2 regions of the Sporosarcina sp. FSL K6-3508 genome follow, and region 1 is predicted to be linked to the other one. Evidence: a T-box and tRNA genes for the amino acid it is inferred to sense, from the RefSeq annotation. Region 1 holds a T-box; the other holds one or more tRNA genes.
What was found. The T-box of region 1 lies ahead of leuS (leucine--tRNA ligase). A T-box ahead of a tRNA ligase gene usually reads a tRNA of that ligase, here a tRNA-Leu.
Positions count from the first base shown of each region.

Region 2: it has a tRNA-Leu gene. The T-box ahead of leuS (leucine--tRNA ligase) is inferred to sense a tRNA for this amino acid. The anticodon was not compared.

Region 1 covers NZ_CP152016.1:2,213,535-2,220,822, reverse strand. Annotated here, with positions in the region: gene MKX97_RS10880 (DUF294 nucleotidyltransferase-like domain-containing protein) at 1-1,556, shown strand, start outside; gene MKX97_RS10875 (exonuclease domain-containing protein) at 1,627-2,292, shown strand; gene MKX97_RS10870 (SDR family NAD(P)-dependent oxidoreductase) at 2,575-3,300, shown strand; gene MKX97_RS10865 (class I SAM-dependent methyltransferase) at 3,358-3,945, opposite strand; gene MKX97_RS10860 (TIGR01212 family radical SAM protein) at 3,957-4,916, opposite strand; T-box leader at 5,053-5,270, shown strand; gene leuS (leucine--tRNA ligase) at 5,316-7,288, shown strand, end outside.
Region 2 covers NZ_CP152016.1:3,172,849-3,180,136, forward strand. Annotated here, with positions in the region: rRNA gene MKX97_RS15700 (23S ribosomal RNA) at 1-558, opposite strand, end outside; rRNA gene MKX97_RS15705 (16S ribosomal RNA) at 811-2,362, opposite strand; tRNA gene MKX97_RS15710 (tRNA-Gly) at 2,507-2,580, opposite strand; tRNA gene MKX97_RS15715 (tRNA-Leu) at 2,607-2,693, opposite strand; tRNA gene MKX97_RS15720 (tRNA-Lys) at 2,760-2,835, opposite strand; tRNA gene MKX97_RS15725 (tRNA-Gln) at 2,914-2,988, opposite strand; tRNA gene MKX97_RS15730 (tRNA-Glu) at 3,042-3,113, opposite strand; gene MKX97_RS15735 (SprT family protein) at 3,542-3,994, opposite strand; gene MKX97_RS15740 (Tex family protein) at 4,009-6,150, opposite strand; gene MKX97_RS15745 (PP2C family serine/threonine-protein phosphatase) at 6,264-6,860, opposite strand; gene sigB (RNA polymerase sigma factor SigB) at 6,860-7,288, opposite strand, start outside.

The DNA of each region.
Region 1 (7,288 bases):
TAATAAAGCAGCGAATGGATGATCAGAACGTACGAGATTTCGTTCTGCGTAAGATGTCATTGCGTCTAGCCAACGTATATACCTCCCTAGGAGAGCAGGTTCGTTTAGCTGATGAGTATGGTGAAAGTGAGCCTTATGTGCGCCGTGTACAGGACTTCATGAGCAGTCCTGTCATTACGATTGGTGCTGATGCAAGAACGAAGGAAATTGCGGAGTTGATGATTAATAACTCCATCAGCTCAATTATTGTGGTAGATCAAATAGGCAAACTCATCGGCATCGTTACTGAAAAAGATCTAGTGGAACGGGTAATAGCGGGTGGAGGCTCTCCGATGGATCTAGCAGCCAAAGATATTATGACGAAGAAACCTCACACTGTTCGTTTGACAGATTATTATTATGAGGCATTGACAAAGTTCTACAAACACGGAATCAAGCATTTGCCGGTTGTGAAAGCTGGAAAGCCTGTAGGAATCGTTACGTTTGCTACGTTAATCATGAAACGTGACCGTAATTCCATGAATATTTTGCGTACGATTGAAGAATCTTCATTTGAAAATTTGCCAATCGTGAAAGCGGCGATTTATGATGTTCTTTCGAATTTGATTCACGATGAAATTTCTACCATTCATACTTTAGAAATCATCACGAAATTCTATGATCGTTTAGCTAAACATTGTGTAATGCTAGCTGTTAAATCACTGGAAGACCAGGGGAAAGGTTCACCGCCAGTGCCGTTTGCTTGGTATCAAATGGGGAGCGGGGCACGGGGAGAACAGTTCATGCTCACCGATCAGGATCATTTTTTAGTATATGAAGATGTTTCTTCAGCTGAAGCACAGCGAGTCGAAAGTTATTTTGAAATTCTAGGGAATGAGATTGTCGTTCATTTGGAACAAGCCGGGTATACTAGATGTAAAGGGTTTATGATGGCGAGCGAGACTCAATGGCGCGGTACGATGAATGATTGGAGAGAGCGTCTGCGAAAATGGGCTTTGCAGTCGACGCCTGAACAAATTTTATTGGGTTATAACTTTCTATCATTCCGTTTCCTATATGGAGAGTCATCGGTGAATGACCGTTTTGTTCTAATGGTGAAAGAACAATTGAGGAAGTCTTCCACGTTCATCTATTACATGGCTCAGCAGGAGAGAGAAAAACCGATTCCTCAGCTCCATCAGAATTTCCTGACGATTTTTAAAGGGCGCAGCAAGGCAGATATTATTGATATTAAAAAGCATGCGTTGTTTCCTCTGCATCATTGTTTGCAGATTTTAGGTGTCAACAACGGTATCATTAACGCGACGCCTTTAGAAATTATTTCAGCTTTGTATAAAAAGAAAAAAATCACAAAAGATTTTGCAGAAGAAGTGCGTCATGCTTATGAAATTTCATTGAGCATTCGTATTTCGATGTCATGGGAAAAACATTTACGAAATGAGAAAATCTCCACAGAAATTGATTTGCGAAAGTTACGCCGTTGGGAACTGAATGAATTACGAACCACCTTAGATACTGTAAGAGCTCTTCAATCGCACTTATTATCAAAATTATAAGATTATTTAGATGAAGATCCCTGTACTAAACACGTGCGTAATGTACTATATAGGGAGGGGAGGCAAGATCATGTTCTGGAAAAAGAAAAAATTAACCTATGAGCTACAGCAATCTCTTCACTTAAACACGCCTTTACAAGATATGAGCTTTACAGTATTCGACACCGAAACAACTGGCTTTGCGATAGGAGCAGACGACAGGATGATAGAAATCGGCGCGGTTCAAGTGGAGGGGTTTCATGTGACGGATCGAGTATTTCAAACATTCGTCAATCCTTCAAGAGAGATTCCGACTGCAATCAAAAAATTAACCAATATACAGCAAGCACAAGTGGATGAAGCTCCTTTGCCTTTACCGGCCATTGAAAAATATTTCACATTCATCGAAGAGAATAAAAGTGGTGGCTGGGTAGGTCACCATGTTAGTTTTGATGAAATGGTCATAAAAAAAGAATTAAGCAGACAGAAATGTACCTTTGAAACGCCTACGTCGTTCGATACGATGCATCTCATCCGCTTTTTAGATCCAGCAAGCGAGCAGCAAGATTTGGCAGATTATGCGCGGATTTTTGGTACAGAAATTTTTGAACGGCATCGCGCACTAGGCGATGCCTTAACGACAGCGCATGTGTTCACTGAACTGCTAAAGAAACTCGACCGCCAAGGAATTAAGACGCTAGCTGATTTATTGCGCATTAAGAATGGCGGAGCACATAAGTTTGTATCCCATACTTGATCAATCCGAATAGCCCGCATTCAAGCGAACCTTGAGTGACGGGCTGTTTTTGTCAGTCGATTCAATGTGCTATATTGAAGATACAATTAGTTAGTTGAATTAATTAAGGGGCGTGACAGAATGAATAAACGTCAGATGATTTTACTGATCCTCATCATCGCAGCTGTTTTACTCTATTGTTGGATTCTGTTTTTTGAACTGCCCGATAAAACTTTATAAGGGCAAATTGAAGAGTATCGCACATTGATCTGCAGAGAAATAATTTGGAAAGAGGTAGAAAAAATGGAAATTATCATTATTACGGGTGCATCAAAAGGAATTGGACAAGAACTGTATAAACAATTTACTGAATCCGGTGCAATGGTTTACGGTCTAGCACGCACGAATCCAGACCGCTTGCAACGTATGGAGGAAGTGGATATTACGGATTTTGGGAAAACGTCAAACATAGTGAAAACAATCATCCATCGCCATATGGACGAGGCTAAATCTTTCACCTTAATCAATAACGCGGGTGTGATCGATCCGATTGATATGGTTGGTTCATTGGATTCGGAAGAAATTGAGAAAGCAGTGAAAGTAAATCTGACTGCTCCTATTCATTTGATCAATACATTTATCGCCACTTTAGTAGATTTTTCGGGAGAGAAAAAGGTCTTGAACATTTCATCCGGCGCTGGTCGCAATGCTTATGAAGGGTGGAGCATTTATTGCACAACGAAAGCGGGGCTTGATCACTTCTCGCGAGTCGTTGCATTAGAACAACAGCAGTCAGAGAACCCAGTAGGTATTGTATCGATCGCGCCTGGAATTATTGATACGGGCATGCAAGAGACCATCCGATCTTCTTCAGAAGAACAATTTCCTCATTTAGAGAAATTCATTGCTTATAAAGAACAAGGACAACTAAGTACTGCGGCAGAGACTGCGAGTAAATTATTGAAGTTTATTAACAAAACGAATTTCATTGAAACAGAAACAATTGCAGATATTCGTCACTTCAACTAATTAGAAAAGAAACCCCACGGCAACTTGAAGAATCCAAGCTGCAGCGGGGTTTCAACTTCATTCTATAGCTACTTTGCGAACCTCTTTAAAATCCTTCATTTTTTCCAGCGCAATCAAAAAAGGTGGATTTCTGCGTTGATTCAGCAATTCGTAGCGGATGGCATGGACATCACCTTGATGCAGCGTCTTGACATATTCGAGCAGCGCATCGCGTTCTTCGCTGCCACCTTCATGTCCGTCATACACGGTAATCGTGATGATGCCCGTTTTTTTTAGTAAGCCAAGCAAAGCATCCAGCGCTGCAATGGTTGAAGAAGGCTTTGTAATGATGCTTTGGTCTTCACTATAAGGCAGATAGCCTAAATTAAACATGGCACCGCCGATTTCGCCGCTTACATACTGGCGGACGTTCTCGTGACTATCGAGAACTAAAGAAGTCCGGCCTGCTAAATCGCCAAGATGTTGACGCGTCGTATCCAGTGCCTGCTGTTGGATATCAAACGCAAATACCTTTCCGGAGTCTCCGACAAGCTCAGCCAGAAACAGTGTATCGTTTCCGTTGCCTGCTGTTGCGTCGACCACCATTTCGCCCGGTTGCACGCGTTCTGAAATGAGCCGCTTTGCTACAGGCAGGACACGATGCAAAATAATGTCCGTCACTTCAAGTTCACCTCTTGCACATACTTTTTCCCTTGCCAGCTGTTCCGTCTTTCCAATTCCGCGTCAATGCCATTCAGCACTTCCCATTTGGTTACGCTCCACATCGGTCCAATCAATAAATCAATCGGTCCGTCTCCAGTAATCCGATGTACAATCATCTCAGGAGGCATGATTTCCAGCTGATCTGCGACAAGGTTTATATACGCTTCTTTTGTCAGGAATTCCAATTTGCCTTTTTCATATTGTTTGACCATAGGAGTACCTTTCAACAAATGAAGCAAATGAATTTTAATTCCCTGAACGTCAAGCTTTGCAACTGCCTGCGCAGTTTCCATCATCATTTCTTCCGTTTCACCCGGCAAGCCGTTAATAATATGGCTGCAAATGCGGATGCCATGTTTCCGAAGTTTATCGACGCCTTCTTTATAGCACTCGAAATCATGCGCTCGATTGACTAGTTTTGCAGTGGATTCATGAACCGTCTGTAAACCGAGTTCGACCCATAAATAGGTACGCTGATTGAGTTCCGCCAAATATTCAACTACGTCATCGGGGAGGCAATCCGGACGAGTTGCGATGGAAAGCGCAACGACTCCTTCTTGTGCGAGGGCAGCTTCAAATTTCTCTTTCAATACAGGAAGGGGAGCGTGGGTGTTCGTATACGCTTGGAAATACGCCATATATTTTGCGTCTTTCCATTTTCTTTGCGAGCGTTCCTTGATTTCTTTAAATTGCACTTCGATTGGATCGACGCGGTCTCCGGCGAAATCACCAGAACCTGCAACGCTGCAAAATGTACAGCCTCCATGCGCGACAGTTCCATCGCGGTTCGGACAGTCAAACCCCGCATCCAGTGCTACTTTCGCAATTTTACATCCAAATGTATCTTTTAAATGTCGAGACCATGTATGATACCGTTTCCCTTCACTCGGGAACGGAAAAGTTGGTTGGTTCATCGTATCCAGCTCCTTTACAACAGACATTGTACCACGTAGCAAGCGAATAAATCATACAACAATCTGTATGTATACGACAAAAAGCAACAGGGAAGGCTTGTATTCAATCAGGGTTTCGGGTAAACTGAAGAAAATAATGATGGCTTTGATCAGGAATAGTAGTTCTACCGCTTATTTTAAGAGAGCAGACGGCAGGTGCAAGTCTGTAGTAACGTAGATCGAACTCGCCTAGGAGTCTGTATTAGTGAAGAGATGTAACTGATACCGTGATCCGCGTTAAGGAATCAAGTTGGACGGAGAAATCCGTTAATTTGGGTGGTACCGCGGGAAGCTATATAGGCTCTCGTCCCTGTGCAAAGGGACGAGAGCCTTTTCTATTTGAATTGGAGGAATTTTCAGATGAGTTATAATCACGTGCAAATCGAAGAAAAATGGCAGAAGTATTGGGATGACAACAAGACGTATAAAATGATCAATGATCCATCCAAGCCGAAATTTTACGCATTGGATATGTTTCCGTATCCGTCCGGCGCGGGGTTGCATGTCGGGCATCCGCTAGGCTATATTGCGACAGATATTTTGAGCGCATTTAAACGTAAGCAAGGCTACAATGTGTTACACCCAATGGGCTGGGATGCGTTCGGTTTGCCTGCGGAGCAATATGCGATCGATACAGGAAATGACCCTGCGGAATTCACTGCGAAAAATATTGCGACATTCAAGCGTCAAATGCAAGAACTTGGATTTTCTTATGACTGGGACCGTGAAATCAATACAACGGACCCGAGCTATTACAAATGGACACAATGGATTTTCATTCAGCTGTATAAGCGAGGCCTTGCGTATATCGATGAAGTTCCGGTCAACTGGTGTCCTGCTTTAGGAACTGTGCTTGCAAATGAAGAAGTCATCGATGGACTGTCCGAACGAGGAAATCACCCGGTTGAACGCCGTCCGATGCGCCAGTGGGTTTTGCGTATTACTGAATATGCGGATCGTCTTCTTGAAGATTTAGATGACCTTGATTGGCCTGAAAGCCTGAAAGATATGCAGCGCAACTGGATCGGTCGTTCAGAAGGTGCACAGTTAACATTCCAAATTGCCGACACGGAACATTCATTTGATGCGTTCACAACACGTCCGGATACGATTTTTGGTGCAACGTATGCAGTTTTGGCACCTGAGCATAAATTAGTACAAGAGATTACGACGGATGCGCAGCGTGAGGCAGTGGAACAGTACATCGACAATGTGAAATCAAAGAGTGATCTGGAGCGTACGGATTTAGCGAAAGATAAAACAGGCGTCTTCACAGGTGCGTTTGCGATTAATCCGGCAAGTGGCGAGAAAATGCCAATCTGGATTGCGGATTACGTTTTGGCGACGTACGGAACAGGTGCAATCATGGCGGTTCCAGCGCACGACGTGCGGGATTACGAATTCGCAAAAACATTTGATTTACCGATTGTCGAAGTTGTAGCAGGCGGGAATATTGACGAAGAAGCCTATGCAGGTGAAGGTGAGCATGTCAATTCTGATTTCTTGAATGGTTTAGGAAAAGAAGAAGCGATTGCAAAGTCGATTGAATGGTTCGAAAAGCAAGGAACTGGCGAACGCAAAATTACGTATCGTCTGCGTGACTGGTTGTTCTCTCGTCAACGCTACTGGGGCGAGCCGATTCCTGTCATTCATTGGGAAGACGGCACGATGACGACAGTGGATGAGTCGGAATTGCCATTGATGCTTCCAGTTACACAGAATATCAAGCCGAGCGGCACTGGCGAGTCGCCACTAGCGAATATTGAAGAATGGGTCAATGTGGTAGATCCAAAAACAGGTATGAAAGGTCGTCGTGAAACGAATACGATGCCGCAATGGGCAGGTAGCTGCTGGTACTACTTGCGTTATATCGATCCGAACAATGATGAAATGATTATTGATCCGGAATTAGCAGAGCGCTGGCTGCCGGTGGATATTTACGTAGGAGGAGCAGAGCACGCGGTTCTGCATTTATTGTACGCGCGTTTCTGGCATAAAGTGCTGTATGATATCGGCGTGGTTCAGACGAAAGAGCCGTTCCAAAAACTCTTCAACCAAGGGATGATACTAGGGGAAGGTCATGTGAAAATGTCCAAGTCTTTAGGTAACGTCATCAACCCGGATGATATCGTTCATTCTCACGGTGCAGATACGCTGCGTCTTTATGAAATGTTCATGGGACCTCTTGATGCTTCGAAGGAATGGTCGACAAACGGTTTGGACGGATCCCGTCGTTTCCTAGACCGAATTTGGCGCTTACTGGTCAATGAAGATGATACGTTGACGGATAAGCTTACGGAAGAAACAGGCGGACCGCTTGAGAAAGTATACAA
Region 2 (7,288 bases), 960 kb from region 1:
TTCAGGTTCTATTTCACTCCCCTTCCGGGGTGCTTTTCACCTTTCCCTCACGGTACTGGTTCACTATCGGTCACTAGGGAGTATTTAGCCTTGGGAGATGGTCCTCCCGGATTCCGACGGAATTTCACGTGTTCCGCCGTACTCAGGATCCACTCTGGAGGGAATGCACTTTCGACTACGGGGCTGTTACCCACTGCGGCGGATCTTTCCAGATCGCTTCGTCTAATGCATTCCTTTGTAACTCCGTATAGAGTGTCCTACAACCCCAGGAAGCAAGCTTCCTGGTTTGGGCTCTTCCCGTTTCGCTCGCCGCTACTAAGGGAATCGATTTTCTTTCTCTTCCTCCGGGTACTTAGATGTTTCAGTTCTCCGGGTGTGCCACGATCACGCTATGTATTCACGTGAACGTACTGTCCCATTACGGACAGTGGGTTTCCCCATTCGGAAATCTTCGGATCAAAGCTTACTTACAGCTCCCCGAAGCATATCGGTGTTAGTGCCGTCCTTCATCGGCTCCTAGTGCCAAGGCATCCGCCGTGCGCCCTTTCTAACTTAACCTATAAAAGGTCCAACGTCTCTCTAGCGATAGAAAGAACGAAGGTTAAAAAGTTTACATGAATCAAACAAAATGTTCGATTCGGTTGATTACTTGATTACTTTCAATGTCGTTTTATCCAGTTTTCAATGAACAAGTCTAAAGAAAAAAGCTTTGAACACTCAAAAAATGAGCCTTCAAAACTGAACGCAAAACGTTAACGTGACGGATCGAAGATCCATCTTCCGAATGCCAAGATGGCATACTATCCTTAGAAAGGAGGTGATCCAGCCGCACCTTCCGATACGGCTACCTTGTTACGACTTCACCCCAATCATCTGTCCCACCTTCGGCGGCTGGCTCCCGTAAGGGTTACCCCACCGACTTCGGGTGTTACAAACTCTCGTGGTGTGACGGGCGGTGTGTACAAGACCCGGGAACGTATTCACCGTGGCATGCTGATCCACGATTACTAGCGATTCCGGCTTCATGCAGGCGAGTTGCAGCCTGCAATCCGAACTGGGAACGGTTTTGTGGGATTGGCTCCCCCTCGCGGGTTTGCAGCCCTCTGTACCGTCCATTGTAGCACGTGTGTAGCCCAGGTCATAAGGGGCATGATGATTTGACGTCATCCCCACCTTCCTCCGGTTTGTCACCGGCAGTCACCTTAGAGTGCCCAACTGAATGATGGCAACTAAGATTAAGGGTTGCGCTCGTTGCGGGACTTAACCCAACATCTCACGACACGAGCTGACGACAACCATGCACCACCTGTCACCGCTGTCCCCGAAGGGAAAAGCATGTCTCCATGCCGGGCAGCGGGATGTCAAGACCTGGTAAGGTTCTTCGCGTTGCTTCGAATTAAACCACATGCTCCACCGCTTGTGCGGGTCCCCGTCAATTCCTTTGAGTTTCAGCCTTGCGGCCGTACTCCCCAGGCGGAGTGCTTAATGCGTTAGCTGCAGCACTAAGGGGCGGAAACCCCCTAACACTTAGCACTCATCGTTTACGGCGTGGACTACCAGGGTATCTAATCCTGTTTGCTCCCCACGCTTTCGCGCCTCAGCGTCAGTTACAGACCAGAAAGCCGCCTTCGCCACTGGTGTTCCTCCACATCTCTACGCATTTCACCGCTACACGTGGAATTCCGCTTTCCTCTTCTGTACTCAAGTCCTCCAGTTTCCAATGACCCTCCACGGTTGAGCCGTGGGCTTTCACATCAGACTTAAAGGACCGCCTGCGCGCGCTTTACGCCCAATAATTCCGGACAACGCTTGCCACCTACGTATTACCGCGGCTGCTGGCACGTAGTTAGCCGTGGCTTTCTGGTAAGGTACCGTCAAGGTACAGGCAGTTACTCCTGTACGTGTTCTTCCCTTACAACAGAGCTTTACGATCCGAAAACCTTCTTCACTCACGCGGCGTTGCTCCATCAGACTTTCGTCCATTGTGGAAGATTCCCTACTGCTGCCTCCCGTAGGAGTCTGGGCCGTGTCTCAGTCCCAGTGTGGCCGATCACCCTCTCAGGTCGGCTACGCATCGTGGTCTTGGTAGGCCGTTACCCCACCAACTAACTAATGCGCCGCGGGCCCATCTCACAGTGACAGCCGAAACCGTCTTTCAACATCTCTTCATGCGAAGAAATGGATTATTCGGTATTAGCCCCGGTTTCCCGGAGTTATCCCCATCTGTAAGGTAGGTTGCCCACGTGTTACTCACCCGTCCGCCGCTAATCTTTAGGAGCAAGCTCCCAAAGATTCGCTCGACTTGCATGTATTAGGCACGCCGCCAGCGTTCGTCCTGAGCCAGGATCAAACTCTCCATAAAAGAGAAATTCGAGTTAGCTCGATTTCTTGCTGGCATCATTTAAGATACTCATTTTGTTTATGTCACCGGCAGAGCCGATGCACAAACGTATAATTCGTTAACGTTTTGCTGTTCAGTTTTCAAGGTTCATTTGGTTAAATAATATGGAGCGGGTGAAGGGAATCGAACCCTCATCATCAGCTTGGAAGGCTGAGGTTTTACCACTAAACTACACCCGCATATAAATTGTAATGAATAGCATGTTTGGTGCGGTAAAGAGGACTTGAACCTCCACGGGGTTAACCCCCACTAGGCCCTCAACCTAGCGCGTCTGCCATTCCGCCACTACCGCTCTGTTTTAGCGACAAACTCTATTATACATGATTGAAATGATAAGTCAACAACTTTTTTAAAAAAGTGGTGAGCCATACAGGATTCGAACCTGTGACCCTCTGATTAAAAGTCAGATGCTCTACCAACTGAGCTAATGGCTCGTTTTGAAAGTAAAAAACGAGATGTTCCAAATACCATACTTGATCCTTATAACACTTTAAAAAGTGATGTTATAAAAATGGCTGGGGTAGCTGGATTCGAACCAACGAATGACGGAGTCAAAGTCCGTTGCCTTACCGCTTGGCTATACCCCACTACTGATAATCTGTTCGTCAGACTTCTAGGCATTCGTTTCATTTTACTAAAGTGACCCCTACGGGATTCGAACCCGTGTTACCGCCGTGAAAGGGCGGTGTCTTAACCGCTTGACCAAGGGGCCTTAGTTATATTGTTCGGTAAACTAATGTGCGATTTGTTCCGCATGTCTCAGTCGACTTTTCCTATTATAGACAGGGTCATCAAATTCGTCAACCTTTTTTATCAATCTTTTTAAAAAAACTTTCATTATTCTTCTAGAACCTTGATTTAACAAGCTTTCACTTTAAATTTTTTTATTTTATTTTGTATAGCCTCTATCCCGATTCTAAGATCCTTCTGAAAACATTTCACTTTAACAATACTTACTTGTGGGTCAAAAAACTTTTTATTCATTCTTGGAAAACGCTATTACGATGAGAATATATAATATAAGACTGGTATGGTCCTACGAGACTTTAGCGCGTCTCACTGAGTTCATTGCCAATATTTACGAGTAAAGGCTGCCATATAAAAGACATTTCAGTCTTTCATGACAGCCCTTTTCTTTATTTATACTACTCTGACGATCTTCCCCGCACATTTTCCGCAACGATATTTACGGCAATCCATTCGTCTTCGTCTTTGATAGTTGCACCCACAGGCAGTACAACGATAATGGTGGACGACCGTACTTTTCGTTCTTCGCTCTGCAAGCGGCTTACAATGACGTGGCGAATTTGTCTGTCGTAACAGTTTTTTAAAATCGGTATCCCCATGTTTATATCCTTTACCTTCTAAATGAAGATGGTAATGGCATAGTTCATGTTTGATGATTCCAACCAATTCATCCTCGTCGTAAAGTTGGACAACAAGTGGATTAATCTCAATATAATGATTGGATAGCTTATAGCGTCCTCCTGTTGTACGCAACCTTTTATTAAAGATTGCTTGATGGATGAAAGGTTTATAGAAGACGTCGAGTGAGATTTGCTCGACTAGTTGTTGTAGTTGTTCATCCGACATACTCATATTCTCCCTTACTTAGATAAAGGCAGCATGGATAAAGCAATACGTCCCTTTTGTCGATCAACTGAATCGATCCACACTGTCACAATGTCACCGGAGGCTACGACGTCTAATGGGTGTTTGACGAATCCTTTTTTCATCTTCGATATGTGAACCAGACCGTCTTCGGAAACACCAATATCAACAAAGGCACCAAAATCCACGACATTTCGGACAGTCCCTTGCATTTCCATTCCTTCATGCAGATCTTTAATATCCAAAATATCCGCTTTCAGTAATGGTTGTGGATAGTCGTCACGAGGGTCACGGTTGGGGCGTTGCAACGTTTCGATAATGTCCTTAAGCGTGATCTCTCCAACCTCTAGCTGTCTAGCCAGTTGTGCAATGTCGACTTTCCCCAAAGCCTCTGTCGCTTCACTCGTTCCCAATTGAGTTTTATCCAGCGCTACTTCTTTCAAAACGGATTCTGCAATTTTATAGCTTTCCGGGTGAATCCCTGTTGTATCAAAAGGTTCTTTGGATTCTGGTATGCGCAGGAAGCCGATTGCTTGCTCATATGTTTTGGCACCTAATCTTGGAATCTTCTTTAAGTCTGTTCGCTTTTTGAATTTACCTGCTTCTTCTCTTGCTTTGACGATGTTTTCAGCTACAGTTTTTGAAAGCCCTGAAACATATTGCAAAAGTGAAGAAGAGGCGGTGTTGACATTGACACCTACCTGGTTTACAGCCGTTTCTACGACAAAGGACAAGGACTCCGACAGATTCTTTTTTGCCACGTCATGCTGATATTGCCCCACACCTATTGACTCGGGATCAATTTTGACGAGTTCTGACAGCGGATCTTGCAAACGACGTGCAATCGATACAGCGCTACGCTGTTCGACTTGGAGATCAGGGAACTCTTCCCTTGCTTGCGGTGACGCCGAATAGACACTGGCACCTGCCTCGTTTACTATCACGTAGGAAACTGGCTCTTCAGCTTCTTTAATTAGTTCGACAATGAATTTCTCGGTTTCTCTTGAAGCGGTTCCATTGCCGATTGCAATGATCGAAATCGGATATTTCTTCAATAAATCCATTATTACTTTTTTCGATGCCTCTTTTTGCGGTTTGGGCGGATGTGGATATATCACGGAGATATCATGAAGCTTACCCGTCTCATCTACGACCGCCAACTTACACCCTGTACGGAAAGCAGGGTCCACACCGAGAACTGTCCTGCCTTTTAAGGGAGCTTGCAGTAAAAGGCTCCGAAGATTTTCGGAAAACACATGAATCGCCTGCGCTTCGGCTTTTTCAGTCAACGCTGTTCGTACTTCCCTTTCAATAGAAGGAGCGATTAACCGCTTGAATGAATCTTCCAATGCGTCCTTTATATAAGATGCAGATGGCGAACCTGTTTGTTTGAGGTACGCCCGCTCCAGATCTCCGACAATCCGATCAGCCGGAAAACCTACACCGACACGCAGTACATCTTCCTTTTCTCCACGATTGATAGCAAGCACTCTGTGAGGAACAATTTTATTCAACGGTTCTTCGTAATCATAATAATTTTCGAAAACTTTTCGCTCATCTTCCGCACCTTTTTTCAAAGCAGCCGTCAAGCGTCCTGCAGACCACGTAGTTTTACGGATACGTTCCCGCATTGTGGCGTCTTCAGAAACTCTTTCCGCAATAATGAATTTAGCACCTTCAAGAGCATCTTCGATTGTGTGAACCTCTTTTTCCGTGTTCACGTACACAGCAGCTGACTTTTCGATACTACTGTTTGTTTGTTGCATCATCTCATCAGCCAGCGGTTCTAAACCGCTTTCGATAGCGATCATCGCCTTCGTTCGACGTTTTTGCTTGTATGGACGATATAAGTCTTCAATTCGCTGCAATACAGTCGCCCGCTCAATATCGGCCTTTAATTGATCGTTCAGCTTTCCTTGCTCTTCGATCAAACGAAGTACTTCCTCTTTTCGTTGTTCCAATGATTTTACATAGTGATAAGAGTCTTCAATCTCTTTTATCTGCACTTCATCTAATGAGCCCGTTGCTTCTTTGCGGTAACGCGCAATAAAAGGTACTGTGTTGCCTTCTTCCAATAGCGCGATAACACTTGCAGTTTGACGTTTGCCAATGCCTGCTCGGCTCGCGGTTGCTTCCATAAGATCTATTGACAATTCAACCACCCCTTCTTCTTTCCATATAATAGCATAGGTCGAATTCAGATTCCCGCCCCACCTATCTGATAAGTACATACAAAAAAACCCACTTCAAATTAATGAAGCAGGCTTGCCGCGATGAATGTCGCATCATCATTCGAATCGATTGTACTTTCAATTTTTCTGTACAATTGATAGGGCGTGGTGTTCTCTTGTAAATACTTTTTAGGGCTACGCAAGCTCACGCCATCTGAATGTAAGAAAAATCGATCATTCTTATGATATGGATAGCGTTGCGTACGAAGTGATTGCGGACGTCCTGATAGGTAGCCCATGACAGGTAACGGATAAATCATCTGACCATTTGACTGTAGGATATATAGACGGATATTACCAACACAACTGTATTCCAAAGTTTGCTGGGTAAAATAAACTTTTACAATACCGACCGCTGCGCCACGTTTGTGGAACATTAATTTATTGCAACGTAGCAACAAATCGTCAGGTGATTCATGATGGTACTCTTCCAATACGTTCGGTATCACTTCGGCGGATTCCTTAGCGTCTGTTCCGCTTCCTAAACCGTCTGCGATTGCACAAATGAAATAATCTTCTTCTGAATGAATGTAGTATGCATCCCCAGAATCCTTATTTCCCTTTTTCGACTGTTGGTATATATATGCCTCTACATATTCATTCTCGAAAGTTTTCACTACTTCGCACCACCACTTGTTAGTATTACTTCTTGCAGTTTCTTAATTGCTTTTCTTTGCAGTCTAGATACATGCATTTGAGAGATATTCAGTAATTCTCCAGCTTCTTTCTGACTCATCTGGTCAATATATGTATACTGGATAATTTGGCGCTCACGTTCGCTCAATACACTTAATGCATCTAAGACCAGCATTCGTTGGTCTGTCTTTTCAAATCCACCGTCTGTTTCACCTATAATATCAAGCAGCGTAATTGTGCCGCCTTCTGAATCCGCATCCAGCGTATGGTCAATGGATAACGCTTGATAGCTTCTGCCCATCTCCATTGCTTCCAATACAAGTTCTTCATCAGTGTCAAGATACTCTGCTATTTCGTATACCATAGGCGAGCGTTGAAACTCTGTTGTCAACGTCTCAACAGCCGCTTT